DNA from 2 places in the Sporosarcina sp. Y352 genome. Region 1 is predicted to be linked to the other one. Evidence: riboswitches for the same ligand, from Rfam matches in the RefSeq annotation. Region 1 holds a riboswitch; the other holds the start of a gene.

Region 1 (8,108 bases):
GGATACATTGATTTCTGGTTTCTCCAGGAATACCGATGGCTCAAAGTTATTTTTATAAGCATCCAAAATTTCTTTCGTCATGCCGCCATTGAAAAATTGTGCAAATGAATACCCTACACCCATTCGTCCTGCCTGAACGGCACTATTGCCACTCGAACCAAGTAGCCAAGCTTCCGGTAAAACAACGTGAGAGGGTGTTGCAATTGTTTTATTGTATAAGTTATTTTCAGGCACTTCATCGTTGATCAATTGCAGTGCTGTCTCAAACTTTTCATACATATCGTTGACCATCGGCTGGCGCCCTTCGGATAACGCATAGATAGAATGGTTATCGCCTCCAGCCGCACGACCGACACCAAAGTCAATCCTTCCTGGTGAAAGAGCACTTAGTGTTTTATATACTTCAGCGAGTTTCAACGGTGAGTAATGCATCATCATCACACCGCCTGTACCGATACGAATTTTTTTCGTTTTAGCGGCCAAATGAGCTGCCGTTACTTCAGGTGCTGAGCTTGCAAATGCTTTTGTACCGTGGTGTTCTGCCATCCACATACGGTGATAGCCTAATTCATCTCCCAAGATTGCCAGCTCTTCTGCATTTTTCAAAGCACCAGGCGCAGTATTACCGCTCGTTATAGGAGCTTGATCGAGTATGCTTAATCTCATATCTTTATCGTCCCTTCTCCATCTCTTTTTCTTTGTTGACGAATCTTTTCAGGTGTAACGTCCTCTCCAAGTGGATCGATTACAGTAATGCCCGAAACGGTGTTGAGAACTTGACCACGAATTTCTCGCAAATAGTCTTGTTGCAATACTATTTGTTCGACCATTTCAGCGTTTGTCAAACCTTCTTCGCGTTGTTTTTTAGCTAGCTCATTAATGCGATTTAAACCTTTAATCATTTTTTCTCCCTCTTTTCCTTGCTCTTACAAGACCATTTTTTCGCGAATCAATTCTTGTAGTGAATCCACGTTCTGTTGAAAGCGCTCTGTCTGAATTCCCTCTGACAGGGATGCGATTGTTTCACGCTTCAGTACAGATTTCCAAACCGATTCAGCCTCTTCCATTAAATCCGTTAACAAACAGCATCTATCTTCTTTTTCCAAATCAAGCATGTCGTCAAGGATACCGCTCGCAGAATACAAGGATTGCTGCCCTTCAATAGCTAAATAAATATCATATACTCGAATCTCTTCAGGCTTTTTCTTTAATTTGAAACCGCCTTTTACACCCGGCACGGAGGTAATCAAGTCTGCACTGACCAGTTTTCTCAACATTTTCTGAAAATACGTTGGTGAGGTTCCCAGTTGCTGACTAATCGCTTCTCCTGGTAGGACTGCCCTATCCGGCAGCATATTTAACATCAGAATCGCATAAACAGATTGCTCAACGCCAGTTTTCATTTGCATAAAGTTCGCCTCTTTTATTATCTAATGTAGATATATATTGTCCTCTTTATCAAACTTTATCTTACAGTACTCATAAAGTACACTTATTTGATTTCACAAAAAAACCGCTGACAGCCCATTTCCATGGAGTTGTCAGCGATTTTCATTTACGCGAGTATGAGTTTTTCTAGATCCATCGGTGTGATATAAATACCATCCTTGTAGACACGCATATTGCCGCCTGAAATTTCGTCGATCAGCATGATGTTGCCTGTTTCACTGTCGCGTCCGAATTCAAGTTTAATGTCGTACAGATCCAGATCTTTCACTGCAAGTTCAGCTTTGACTACGTCTGAAATTTCTTTCGTCAATGCCTCAAGTGTAATATATTCCTCCGCTGTCAATAATCCAAGTTGCGCGAGTGCATCTTTGTTAATCGGCGGATCGTTACGATCATCATCTTTGAGCGTTACTTCAACGAATGCGTCCAAAGGCTGTCCTTCTTCGCAATACGCGCCGTATCTGCGTAAGAAACTTCCGACTGCACGGTATCTACAAATGACTTCAAGACCTTGTCCGAAAACTTTGGCGGATCTAACCGTCAGAGTCACTTCATCGATATCGGCATCGACGTAATGTGTCGGAATGTCTTTCTCAGCCATTTTCTCAAAAAAGAATTTGGTCATGCGCAGCCCGGATTGACCCGCACCTTCAATCGTCAACCCAACTGTGTTAGCGCCCGGATCAAAAACTCCGTCTTCTCCAGTAACATCATCTTTAAATTTCAGCAGGACATTGCTGCCATCCAATTCGTATACATCTTTGGTTTTCCCTTTATAAATAAGTTTCATGTCCACGTTTCCTTCCATAAGAAAATGTAGTTCCATCATTAGTATAAGTCACTTTTACAATAAGAAACAATAATTTTTTTATTATCGTGAGATAGGTCATGGTTTCATCCCACCAAACGCCTCGTGCTATAGACTTGGATGCACTTTTGCTAGCCTAATCGTGGATACTGTTCGACGGTTTATGGTAACTGATCGACTGCCTGCAAAGTTTCTTCCCCATACAGCCCACTTTTTAAAATTCCCACTCGTCTATATATCCCTATTTGTTGTATACTTATTCTAGTAATTCAATGCACATTCGAAAGTGAGTGGAACTTTATGGGTCGTAAATGGAATAATATCAAAGAGAAGAAAGCGTCAAGAGATGCAGATACAAGCCGTATTTACGCGAAGTTCGGGCGTGAAATCTATGTAGTGGCTAAGCAAGGCGAGCCTGACCCAGAATTGAATCAAGCGCTTAAATTTGTAGTAGAACGCGCGAAAACATATAGTGTCCCAAAGGCGATTATTGACCGCGCGATTGAAAAAGCTAAAGGCGGTTCAGAAGAAAACTTTGACGAACTTCGTTATGAAGGGTTCGGACCGAATGGTTCAATGGTTATTGTTGACACACTGACAAACAACGTCAATCGCACCGCATCGGAAGTGCGTGCTGCTTTCGGTAAAAATGGCGGAAACATGGGCGTTAGCGGGTCAGTTGCCTATATGTTCGAAGCGACAGCCGTTATCGGACTTGAAGGTAAATCGGCGGATGACATTCTCGAACTGTTAATGGATGCCGATGTCGAAGTGCGTGATATCTTGGATGAGGATGAATCCGTCATTATATATGCAGCTCCCGACCAATTCCATGCTGTTCAGGAAGCTCTTAAAAGTGCCGGTATTACAGAGTTTACCGTTGCGGAAATAACAATGCTTGCACAAAATGATTTGACACTTTCACCAGAAGCACTAGTACAATTCGAAAAAATGATTGATACATTGGATGATTTAGAAGATGTTCAACAAGTACATCACAACGTCCACTTAGACGACTAATTTTAATTATTCGCTCTTTCATTCCTTCAAGTGTCATGCTATGCTACTCTTAGATTGACAATTTCATAACATATTCGACCATTAGGGGAATCCTTTTAAAGGACTGAGAAACGAGTTCCACTCCGCTACCCTTATCACCTGAACGGGTTTGTACCTGCGTAGGGAAGTGGCGTGTCTTCTTTTCAGTGCATTCAAATGCCAATGACAGACCACTTTCCATACCAGGAAAGTGGTTTTTTTGTATTCAGAAAAGCGCAAGGCGCCGTTTAGTCCCGACAGGCATAAGTCAATCCAGCGACGTGGCGCTCTTTGTGGATGCGAATCGCTAATCCAGGCTCAGGGCCAGAGGCATCCCCAGAGCGCCAAGCGTTATAAAATGTACACTCTGAATTAAATCTCTCTCAATAATGGACACTCCAGTGAAGGCGCGGCAAAGGGGTAGCCGAAGCCGTGAGCCTGGATGCGAAGCGCTTATCCAGGCTCACGGCCAGAGGCATCCCCAGAGCGCCAAGCGATATATAATCCGTACTCCAAAGCGAATTAAATGGGATTCTTTATTGCACTCGTATATATCTTTCGAAAAGGAGGAATTTGATGAAAGTGATCGCCGTAACAAATGACCGGATGGATAATACGCAATTGGTCAATACACTATTAAAAATCGAATCGGCTATCGACGCTGTCATCTTACGTGAAAAGTCAAAATCGGATTCGGAAGTGATTGATTTGATTCAACAATTAACATTCAATGGATTCGACGGCACTAAAATCATCGTCCACAGTTCGATGGAAATCGCTTCGAATATGGGGCTGAAAAAAGTGCAGCTCCCCGGACATATACCACTATCAGCCGCCAAAACTGACTTCCCTGACCTTTCATTCGGCAAATCCGTCCATTCACTGGCGGAAGCAAAAGCCGCATATGAAGCCGGTGCTGATTGGCTATTATATGGTCATTTGTTCAAAACGGGTTCAAAAGAAGGTTTGATTCCGCGCGGAACGATCGAACTTTTTCAAATGACTGCTTCACTTCCGATTCCGGTCTATGCAATCGGCGGTATACAACCGCACCATCTCTCACAATTGAACCAAGGCGGCGTTTCAGGCGTTGCGGTAATGTCGTCGATTTTCGGAAGCGATAATCCCGAAGTTGCAGCAATTGCTTACCTGGAGGCAAGCTATGTCGCAAAGCGTTGATGTAGCGATCATTGGCGGCGGTATTATTGGTTGTAGCATCGCTTATTACTTAGCGAAAGAAGGCTTGTCCGTACACCTTCTCGAACAGAATGAAATTGCACAGGGTACTACCCGAGCGGCGGGAGGTATGCTCGGTGCACACTCTGAATACCTGAATGATATGTTTTATTCATTCGCGCGTGATAGCCAAGCACTGTATAAGAAATTCCTTAGTAATTTTGGCGGTGACATCGGTTATACGACCGGAGGCATTATCCAACTTGCCCGTTCGGATGAAGAACGGATTGCCTTATCCCGCTGGAATGATGCCGCCTATCTCTCAGCCGTGCAAGTTTGCGAACGGATTCCATATGTCGCATCTCCTGCTTTCGGTGCTTACCTATTTGAAGATGATGTCCATGTTCATCCTGAAAAAACTTGTCTCGCATTTTGTGAAGCAGCTAAAAAATTGGGCGTTGTTGTTTCAGAGCATTTCTATGCAGATAGCATCAAAGATTTGCATAACGGCTATCAGATAACTAATGGTTCATCCATGATTACTGCAAAACACGTAGTCATTGCAGGCGGAGCAGCGAGTGCAAGGCTCATTCCCGCACTTCAAATAACTACAGTGAAAGGACAATGCATGCAACTCGATGCGATGGGTATGCAATTGCCTTATACACTTTTCCATAAAGGCTGTTACATTGTGCCCCGCCCGGATGGGACACTTGTCGTCGGGGCGACGATGGAACAAGATGAATTTGATTTACAGACGACGTATGCCGGAAACCTGGCACTAAAAGACATTGCCGAAGGTTTTATACACGGCCTTTCCCGGCTTCCTGTCCTGTCTAGATGGGCAGGCATGCGTCCGAAAACAGTTGATGATTTGCCATATATCGGACAGGTTCCCGGGAAAGAAAATATGTATATTGCGGCAGGTCATTTCAGAAATGGTATTTTATTGGCACCCGCTACGGCCAATATGATTTACGATATGATCGCCGGAAATGAAATAAACACGGAGCGAATGGATGCATTCAATCCGAAAAGGGGGATTTTTCATGGAACGAACAATCGAACTCAACGGCAACCGGTATGAGATTCCGGCAGAGGTTAGAAATATAGAGGAACTGCTACGTCACCTAGAACTTGCGGAACGTATTGTCATCGTCGAACTGAACAGGGACATTCTCGCGAAAGATGCCTATGACTTGCCTATCAACGACCGGGACCAAATTGAAATCATTCACTTTGTAGGAGGAGGATAATTATGCTGACAATCGGTAATAAAACGTTTAACTCAAGACTACTTTTAGGGACAGGAAAATATCCGTCATTTGATGTACAAAAAGAAGCAGTGCGTGTGTCGGAATCGGAAATTCTGACGTTTGCAGTGAGGCGCATGAATATATTTGAACCGTCACAGCCGAATTTCTTGGAGCAACTCGACTTGTCGAAATATACATTGTTGCCAAACACGGCCGGGGCTAAAACAGCAGAAGAAGCTGTACGCATCGCGAAATTAGCGAAAGCGTCGGGACTTTGCGATATGGTGAAAGTTGAAATTATCGGCTGTGACCGGTCTTTGCTACCCGATCCTGTTGAAACGCTACGCGCGACGGAAATGCTGTTGGATGAAGGTTTCATCGTCCTGCCATACACGTCTGATGATGTTGTGCTTGCCCGCAGGTTATGTGAAATGGGCGTCCATGCAATTATGCCAGGCGCTTCGCCGATTGGATCAGGTCGCGGGATTTTAAACCCACTCAACTTATCCTTCATCATTGAACAATCCAACGTACCCGTTATTATCGATGCGGGAATCGGTTCGCCAAAAGATGCGGCATATGCAATGGAGCTTGGCGCGGATGGGGTTTTATTGAACACCGCGGTTTCTGAAGCTGGGGACCCTGTCAAAATGGCCCTTGCGATGAAACTGGCGATAGAAGCGGGAAGGCTTGGCTATGAAGCTGGACGTATGCCAGAGCGGGATTACGCGGTTGCAAGCAGTCCCACGGAAGGACTTGTAACCAATTGAGTGAAAGATATTCGCGCCAGGAGTTGTTCGCTCCGATTGGTATAGATGGGCAAAAACGGATCCGAGCTGCAAGTATCTTCATATTAGGGGCGGGTGCACTTGGTTCGTCCGGAGCCGAGATGCTCGTCCGTGCTGGCGTCGGGCGAATAACAATCGTCGACCGGGATATCATCGAATGGACGAATCTTCACCGTCAACAACTGTATACCGAGCAGGACGTCGTTGAACAATTGCCGAAAGCCATTGCAGCGGAGAAGCGATTGAAGGCGATTAATAGCGATGTCTTCGTGACGGGAATCGTTGCCGATGTGACCCCTAAAAACGTCCTTGACTTGATGGACGGACATGATGTCATTTTGGACGCGACAGACAATATTGAGACTAGATTGCTGGCAAACGATGCAGCGCTGAAACTCGGGATTCCTTTTTTCATGGGCGCTTGTGTCGGCAGTTATGGACTGACGTTCCCAATTGGGGTAAAAGAACATCAGCCTTGTTTGCATTGTCTACTGGAAACATTGCCTTCCCAGACATTGACGTGCGATACGGTCGGCGTAATCAGCCCGATTGTCGTAACAACCGCGGCCCGGCAAGTTGCAGACTTATTGAAGTATATAACGGGAACACCGTTTGAGCCGAAGCTCGAATCTGCTGACTTATGGACCGGTGATCGCGCTTCAATGGGGGTTGCGAGTATGAAGAAAGCAGGCTGTCCAAGCTGTTCAGAAAATGCCGTGTATCCCTTCCTTTCCGCCCGTGAATCAATGAAAACCGCGGTACTCTGCGGACGTGATACTGTCCAGTTAACTTGGCCAGAAAGCAGAATGTTTGAGCTTGTATCTTTTGCCGGCTCTATCCAAGGAACCGTAACGAAATTAATCCACAATCCGCATCTCGTTGCCTGTGAATACAACGGGCACCGCATCGTTCTGTTCCGTGATGGCCGTATGCTCGTCCACGGAACAAAAGACGTTGTGGTAGCGAAGAAGATTGCTGCAGGATTGCTCGGTTAATTGTTCTACTATACAAAAAAGGGGAGAATCCATAGTATGTGGATTCTCCTTTGTTCACTTACCAAAATTTTTCATGCTATCCTGCAATTGAGCTATCCGTTTCATGCCGTCTTCCCTTGTACGTTTGTTTTCATCTTCAATGGCTCTCGTTTCCTCAAGCCCTTTTACGATTGTGCTCCAGCTTTCTTCAATCGTTTCGATTTTAATACTAGGTCCCCCTGCAGTACGGGCGATATCCACACTTTGTCTAGCAATATTCTGCGAGTTTTTCAGTAACATTTCATTTGTCCTTTTATCGAGTTCAGCCATGGAATCTGCTACTAGCTTTTGTCGTTTTGCAGAAACTGCCTGAATGATACCATTTTTGAATATTGGAATCGTTGTAATGAATGCCGAATTGATCTTCCCGATAAGTTTCGTATTACCGCGTTGTAGGACTCGGAGTTGAGGAGCTGTCTGCAGTGCGACCATTCTCGCCATTTCAAGATCATACACCCGCTCTTCAAGTGCCTGAATCGCATTATTCATAGTATCCAATTCCATCTGTGCTAACTGATCACCGCCAGCTGATCTTTGTTCAAGGGCCGGAACGAGTGCC
Region 2 (8,108 bases), 140 kb from region 1:
TCTTTTAGGCGGCCTGTTTTCCGTATATGGAGAATAGGCGGCCTGTTTTTTGTGTCTACATATAGATATATTAGTAATTCCGTTAAAACCGCTTCAGCGCTTCGTGGATGCCTCCGAAGCCACTGAAAAAGTCCGATTTCCTACAATCCCGTTGATTTCCGTTCCGAGCGGACGCTTTCCGCGGGCACGGCTTCAGTCTCCTCGTCACTGCGTTCCTGCGGGGTCTTCAGCCAGGGAAGAGTGAACTTCCTTCTCTTCCTAGCTGTTCCCGCTGGAGTCGCCGCTCTTCACTACAATCAACTAGATCTTACTATAAAAAAAGAACTTTTTCAGCGCCCTCGATGCCTACCGCGATAAGCCGGAAAGAAGATCCGGGAGGGATTGAACTGCATCCCTCTATCAGTCTTATCGCTTCGGCTACCACGAAGTCGCGCCTTCGTTGTAGGATCTATATAAGAAGGCACATTTCAAAGTCGGAGAGGAGATTTGCAATCTGAAGTGTTTCTTTCTTCAATGAAATTAGTATCTAATAGTACTCACATTATATCTCAGTCCATACATCTAAAAATCACTCACTCAATAATAAACACCCCAGCGCAGGCGCGGCAAAGGGGTAGCTTAAGCCGTGAGACTGGATGCGAAGCGTTAATCCAGGCTCATGGCCAGAGGCATCCCCAAAGCGCTAAGCGGTCTACGACCCATACTTCGAATCACAACTCTCTCAATATCAATTTTTATTACTTTTCCCGGGAAATTTTGAATGCGAATAATAGAAGAAATACAGTAAAAGCATATCCTGCGAGGATGTAATGCTGGAATTAGGGTAAACTATGCTACTAAACAAAAAACAAATGGAGTAGATGGAGTTTGACAAAAACGCTAACAAATGAAATGAGGTGTATTAACATAGACCAAATGAATTGTGACTTTACCCCACTGAAAGAACAATTAATAAAGGGGCTAGAGAATGTTTTGGTTCAAGTTAATCATGGAATAAAAACATTGAAAAGTGATGACTATTGTCTATTAGGAAAACTTGCTGATATTAAAGGGGAGTTTGAAAAAGCGGAAGCTGTTGCTGCATCTTTTTATCTAAATTGTTATTTGTCACCATATACTGACAAGTACTTAGCGATATCTACTAGCATTCAACGCCTTTCAAACCAAAGGCATGGTGCATTGATTGTGATTGAGCGAGAGAATCACTTGGATTCTTTTATACGCTCTGGAACGCCCATCGGTGCAACATTGACTCACTCCCTCTTGGAATCTCTCTTTTATCCAGGTAACCCCCTTCATGATGGTGCTGTATTGGTTCGTAACAATCAAATTTTTTCTGCTGCAAATGTTTTGCCTTTATCAAACATAGTTGTCGGTGAAAAAAAGTTAGGTACACGTCATCGGGCTGCGATTGGTTTATCCGAAGTAAGCGATGCTTTAGTGCTGGTAGTTTCCGAAGAGACAGGGAAAGTTTCTTTTGCTATAAATGGAGAAATTCATCCTATTATTACTTCAAGCGCACTATTCGTATAATTTCGGGGAAATGAATTTAGTGAGTTAAAATGAAAAAAGGTGTGAAAGGATGAGTAGTCATCCTTTCACACCTTTTGACTATTAAGAACGTAAAGTTTTTAAAGCGCCGCTCCAAGCAAGAACTTGGTCAAGCATTGTGTTAGCGTTACCAGCATGGTAGTCAGCAGGTTTGAACACGCTCATGTCTTCGAAATCTGACATTAGTGAGAATGTAACTGCCGTACGTACGTCAGCAACTTGTAGCTCACCTAAGATTAGACGAAGGTTTTCGTGTGCACGCGTACCACCTAAGCTACCATATCCAACAAACCCAGCTGCTTTGTTGTTCAATTCTGGGTTCAAGTAGTCAAGTGCATTTTTAAGTGCTCCACCGATTGCGTGATTGTATTCAGGAGTTACGAAAATATAGCCGTCGAAAGAAGCCATTTTTTCTGACCATGCTTTAATTTGAGTTTCAGCATCAGGTTGTGCGTTTGCTGAGCCCAAAAGTGGAAGGTTATAATTTGCAAGATCCACAATTTCATATTCTGCGTCATTGCGTTTTTGTGCAAATTCGTTCATCCATTTTGCAACAGCATCACCATTACGACCTACACGTACACTACCTTGAACAATACCGATTTTTAGTTTTGCGTTAGTCATTGTTATTTCCTCCTCATTATTCTTGCCAAATAGTTTATTGAAAAAACCCATTACTTACACCGCCATTACTATTCTTTGTTGGAAAATGTGAATGAAACACGAATATCTGCAATTGGGTTACATCAGAAGATCAACCAATTTGAATTTACTGTGCTACCATTCCGTTCTTAATTTGATGCGTACTTCGCCATGACGGGACTTATGTAATTCTCTGAGAAGTGAAAAGTTCAATTTAAATATAGTATCTCCAACTTAATTTAAATTGAAAGTCCTTCTATGATGTAAATGAATTGTATAGTCACCTAAAGCTAGAATCCAAAATAATTAATTGGAAAGTGGTTCCAAGAAAGTTATATAAGAGGTGCTATCTTGAATTCAAGGTAATTTAAGCTTAAGCCCTTTAAACTTATTTGTCTACATATCTGCTTTGCTAGCTAAATGAGTCGTTTTGTAATTGCATGATACCTGAAATGTTTCCTTTTCAGACTACGAGGGAAAATAGAATAGTATGTAAGGGGGGAATCAGAAATGGGGAAAACGATATATGTTGTGCGCCATTGCTCAGCCGAAGGGCAGGAACCGGAGGCGGATTTGACTGCAGAGGGCATATTACAAGCGGGGCATCTTGCAGACTTCTTCGATGAAATTGAAGTGGATCGGATTATTACGAGCCCATTTAAGCGTGCACGTGAAACAGCCAAGCCTCTAATGGAAAAGAAAGGTTTGTATGTCGAGGTTGATAGCAGACTGAAGGAGAGGGTGTTGAGTTCGACTGCGTTTAGGGATTGGTTGATAAAACTCGAGGATACCTTTTTGGACCTTCACCTAAAATATGATAATGGGGAATCTTCAAGAGAGGCTATGTCGCGGATATGCGATGTAATTGATGAACTAGGTGAGGAATCAAAAACGGTGCTTGTAACGCACGGGAATTTGATGGCATTGTTGTTAAGATGCCATGATGAACACTTTGGTTTTGAAAAGTGGCAAGCACTAACCAATCCAGATGTCTACGTCGTTCACATTAATGACGAATCCACAACCGTGGAACGACTTTGGAGTAACAAAAGCGGAGGTCGCCTGCAAGACGCGACAAGCACATGACAAGACTGCGAAGCGGCGCACTATGTCCTGTCCAGCAATGAAAAAACAGGCCGATGGAGTCTTGGCCTGTTTGGTAGTTTGATATGTTAACCCACTGTAAGACTAGTAACAATGACTAGTGCGATAATAACGAGTGCCCCCAAAAAACTGAACCACATGGATCGGTCGGGATTATTCGGTCTGCTGTCTGCTTTATGCATACAAATGCGCCTTCTTTCGATATTGTATTTTTAATTATACGCCTCCTGGTCTATTAAAGAAGTAAACACGCTCCGAAATAATATACTTATCAGTCTTCTTAGGTCAGGTATGGTACACTAAATACAAAGCTAAATAGTTCAACAACCACTGGGGGAGCCTTTTTTAAGGCTGAGACGTGCATGGATGCGCGGACCCTTGGAACCTGATCCGGATTATACCGGCGTAGGAAAGTGGGTACGCCTTTTAGCACCATTTAAATGGCCAGCCGCTTCCTAACGTCATCGGAAAGCGGCTTTTTAATATATATAAAAGGATGGCGAATTGAATGGTACAAGTGGCATTGACAATTGCGGGATCGGATAGTGGTGGCGGTGCGGGTATTCAAGCGGACTTGAAGACGTTTCATGAATTGGGTGTTTTCGGTACGTCAGCACTGACAGCAGTTACCGCGCAAAACACTTTTGGCGTTTCGGCGATTCAACCAATTGAATTGAACATCATTGAAGCGCAAATAAAGGCGGTAATGGAAGACTTCGAAGTCACAGCCATTAAGACGGGAATGTTATTTTCTTCAGAAATAATTCATACAGTGGCAGATGCTCTTCGTTTGAATAGAATTCCGCTGGTTATCGACCCGGTGATGATTGCAAAAGGCGGTGCTTCATTATTAAAAGATGAAGCGGTTATTGCGTTAAAAACCGTTCTGGTACCGCTTGCGGCCATTGTAACGCCGAATATCCCGGAAGCGGAAGTAATTGCGGGAATGGAGATAAAGTCTGATGCGGATATGGAAGAAGCGGCGAAACGCATATTGGCTTTGGGTGCTCGTGCAGTCCTCATTAAAGGGGGGCACCGTAAAGAAGCGTTATTCGCGGAAGATTTGTTCATGGGTGCGGGGGGAGAACGATTTTCAGTTCGCTCGCCTTGGGTAGATACGAAAGATACGCACGGAACGGGGTGCACCTATTCTGCCGCACTGACAGCTTTTCTCGCAAATGGGGAGCCCGCTGCGAAGGCGGTGGTTTCTGCGAAATGTTTCATCCACGCGGCTATTGAAGATGGACTAGGAATTGGTGGAGGTCACGGCCCTACGAATCACTGGGCGTATGGGCGACGTGAAAAAAAGATACTTGAAGGGGTTGTAGTGAATGGATAAGCGGACTGTAAATCTCTATTTCATCATGGGAACTACGAATTTGGCAGGACTCGACCCACTGTTCGTATTGGAAGAGGCGCTAAAAGGTGGTATCACATGTTTTCAGTTACGTGAAAAGGGGCATGGTGCTTTACAAGGTGAAAAACTGAAGTCTTTTGCTATCTCGTGTAAGCAATTGTGCGGACAATATAATGTGCCGTTCATCGTCAATGATGATTTGGATCTGGCAATTGAGATAGAGGCGGATGGTGTCCATCTTGGACAGGAAGACGGAGAAATTATTGCTGTGCGCAAGAGGGTCGGCACAGGCATGCTTATCGGTGTTTCTACCCATAATGTGGAGGAGGCGCTAGCCGCATCTGATGCGGGGGCAAATTACATTGGTCTTGGTCCTGTTTATGAAACGACGTCGAAAAGTGATGCGCAACCTACCATTGGGATTGAAATGGTAAGTGAAGTAGCATCTCTTTTGCCTGGGTTACCTATCGTTGGTATTGGCGGTATTACAGAACGTAAGGCGGGTGCAGTTATTAAGGCGGGAGCGTCCGGTGTAGCAGTAATTTCTGCGATTTCGGGAGAAGAAGATCCTGCGGAAGCGGCAAGTCGAATGAAAGGGGCAGTGCTTATTTCATTAACTGGCATCGAAATGTGATGTTTAATCATGCGTAAAATACACCACACTTCTGAATAGGACGGAGGCGTGTTTATGAAAAAGAAAGCATTTGAAATACAATCCGTGTTGCATAAGCCAGATTTGATTTATTTCACATGGAATGATGTAGGTGGGACCTATAATGTCTATAAAGACGGATGCCATTTATATGAAGGAACCGTGCCTGAATTCAGCGACGGTGATTTCAAACATGGCAAACTATATAATTATTCCATTGAACGAGTCGAAGATGGAAATGTTGTCGACGTTATTGTATTGCAAACGCCTGCTTTTGCTGAAGAGAAGGAACTAGAAAATCCACTCCAATTCCTTATTATGACAACCATCGTTGCAAAAACACAAATTGCGCTGTCTTGGGAAAGAATTAAAGATGTAGACGAATATGACGTTTACCGAAATGGAACATACATGGCGACGGTAAATGGAAATCGCTACATCGACCGGGACTTTTCGTTGGATGAAGTTTATGTATATTCCATCGAGTCCAAGCGACCACTCGTGAAATCGGAGGAACGGTTTAATGTCTTTCAGTCCGTTGTTTCCTCTACTTTCGGGTTAGTGAATCCGAAGTCGTCGAAGGAAGAAGCGGCGGTTGAAAGGTTTTCGGTAGTAAAAGTAATAGGCGAGGCGAACAAGCTGCTACTCCCCGTCCAAGATCGAGTGCAGTTGCCAAACGCGGATAAGTGGCATTTTAGATATACGACTTTTCTGGAAGACGAATGGGTGATGAATCCAAACCTCTTATCACGGAATCGGTATTTCAAGGGGGATGACAGAGGGTTTGACCCAAATGGGGAAAGCTATCGTACCCGTGTGGACATCGACCTCGAGTACAATCTCAAGGACTCTCCGCTAACGTTCACGAGGGATGTGGGTCCTTCGGTTGCTTATTCTGTTTTGAAGCGCTTTCGAGAACAGGAAACAGCGTCAAGCGAAGGGATTTCATTGGAGCGTACAGACCACAAGAAAGGCGAGTCCGGATTCCATCTTACCCATGCTGTAGGCAATCCTTTAACGACAGCTCCTGATATCGATTATGAAGTACGTGCCGTTATGCGGCGGGATGGTATGTATGACTTGTGTGGCTATCACGATCAGGCACCCAATCATGAAATCTATTTGATTCGCGGTGAAGGAGAAACGTGGGAACCGATTCATCAGGCCGAGAGTAAAGGTCTTGCTTGGATGTCGGGTGTAACAGCATGGCAATACTGGCGAATATCTAATTTTGAATAGTAAACACTGAACTCTTTCCGCTTGTTAAGATAGGAAGAGTTCAGTGTTTATATTTAATTTTGCACAGTTGACTCAATCTTTCAGGAACCGAAACTTAGGTCGAAACGCAAAAATAGACTTAACGATGTGGGACTATTGTGATATGTTAGATTATGAAATTACCAAAGAGGGGGAATTAGTATGAAAAAGTTTGGTATTATCACTTTGCTACTATCTATTATCCTAGTTATTGCAGCATGCGGAACGGATAAAGAGGAAAGCACTGGGGGCAGCTCGGATTCTGGGGACAGCAAGGAAGTTTATAAGGTTGGAATAGATACAACATATCCACCATTTGAGTTCGAAGTGGACGGAGAATATACAGGAATCGATATCGACATTATTACAGCAATCGCAAAAAACCAAGGATTTGAAATTGAATTCGATGCAATGGATTTTGGCGGAATTATTCCGGCAATGCAAGCAGACCAACTTGATATCGCAATCGCTGGAATGAGTATTACTGACGAGCGTAAACAGGTAGTAGATTTCTCTGACGCTTACTTTGAAGCAGGTCTTATACTCGTTGTTGATGAAAAAACAACAGATGTTAAAGGGATTGAAGATATGAAAGGTAAGACAATCGCAGCGAAGAACGGAACAACTGGCGCTAAATTTGCACAGGAAAATGAAGGTGAATATGGCTACAAACTCGTTCTATTCGATGATAGCCCCTCTATGTTCCAAGAAGTTCAAAACGGCAATGCAGATGCATTGATTGAAGACTATCCAGTAATTGCTTATGCAATTTCCCAAAACAGTCTTGGCTTACAAACTGTCGGCGAACGTTTGAATGGAGACCAATATGGAATTGCTGTCCTTAAAGGAGAACAAGCAGATGTTCTTAAGAAAATTAACGAAGGACTGCAAGACCTTCGTGACAGCGGCGAATATGACAAAATTCTAGACAAGTATCTTGGGGAATAAAAAATAGACTTTTAAAGTATAGCGTGTTCCTTGCGCTATATTTTTTTTCTTAAAGGAGATGACTAAATGGAGACGATAATTGCTGCATTGCCATATTTAATTGAAGGACTGAAAGTTACCGTTTACATCTTTTTCTTTTCAATTATTATTGGATTTTTGATTGGATTGGTAACAGCTTTAATGCGACTGACGCCTATTAAGCCATTAAACTGGATTTCGAAGGCATTTGTGGACATAATCCGTGGTACACCATTTATTGTTCAATTGTTCTTTATTTACTTTGGATTAAATTCACTTGAATTTATTTCGTTGGACAGAACGGTTGCTGGTATTTTGACTGTCGCATTGAATGCCGGTGCCTATTTCTCTGAAATTATTCGTGCGGGCATTCAGTCGATCGACAAAGGGCAGACGGAAGCAGCAAGGTCTCTCGGTCTCACACAAACGCAAACGATGCGTTCTGTTGTGTTACCGCAAGCTTTCAGAAGAATGTTGCCGACAATTACGAACCAGTCTATTATCAGTTTCAAAGATACTTCACTTCTGTCCATTATAGGAATTGCGGATATTGTACAGAAAGGGAAAGTACAGGCAAGT

The links. A riboswitch is a leader RNA that binds a small molecule or an ion and turns the genes downstream of it on or off. The one in region 1 is predicted to bind thiamine pyrophosphate.
Region 2: linked by a shared signal. The riboswitch ahead of thiD (bifunctional hydroxymethylpyrimidine kinase/phosphomethylpyrimidine kinase) and the one ahead of AC1TO6_RS10255 (thiamine phosphate synthase) in region 1 are both predicted to bind thiamine pyrophosphate.

What each region holds. Positions count from the first base shown of each region.
Region 1 is NZ_JBXCJE010000005.1:100,739-108,846, forward strand. It holds gene AC1TO6_RS10230 (LLM class flavin-dependent oxidoreductase) at 1-666, opposite strand, end outside; gene AC1TO6_RS10235 (DUF896 domain-containing protein) at 663-902, opposite strand; gene AC1TO6_RS10240 (RrF2 family transcriptional regulator) at 927-1,409, opposite strand; gene AC1TO6_RS10245 (phosphoribosylaminoimidazolesuccinocarboxamide synthase) at 1,556-2,239, opposite strand; gene AC1TO6_RS10250 (YebC/PmpR family DNA-binding transcriptional regulator) at 2,558-3,277, shown strand; TPP riboswitch at 3,351-3,459, shown strand; gene AC1TO6_RS10255 (thiamine phosphate synthase) at 3,872-4,474, shown strand; gene thiO (glycine oxidase ThiO) at 4,458-5,558, shown strand; gene thiS (sulfur carrier protein ThiS) at 5,521-5,727, shown strand; gene AC1TO6_RS10270 (thiazole synthase) at 5,724-6,497, shown strand; gene AC1TO6_RS10275 (ThiF family adenylyltransferase) at 6,494-7,510, shown strand; gene AC1TO6_RS10280 (toxic anion resistance protein) at 7,565-8,108, opposite strand, start outside.
Region 2 is NZ_JBXCJE010000005.1:243,531-251,638, reverse strand. It holds gene cdaS (sporulation-specific diadenylate cyclase CdaS) at 907-1,533, shown strand; gene AC1TO6_RS11090 (NADPH-dependent FMN reductase) at 1,615-2,175, opposite strand; gene AC1TO6_RS11085 (histidine phosphatase family protein) at 2,704-3,279, shown strand; TPP riboswitch at 3,620-3,726, shown strand; gene thiD (bifunctional hydroxymethylpyrimidine kinase/phosphomethylpyrimidine kinase) at 3,806-4,636, shown strand; gene thiE (thiamine phosphate synthase) at 4,629-5,288, shown strand; gene AC1TO6_RS11070 (DUF3238 domain-containing protein) at 5,343-6,545, shown strand; gene AC1TO6_RS11065 (transporter substrate-binding domain-containing protein) at 6,726-7,511, shown strand; gene AC1TO6_RS11060 (amino acid ABC transporter permease) at 7,578-8,108, shown strand, end outside.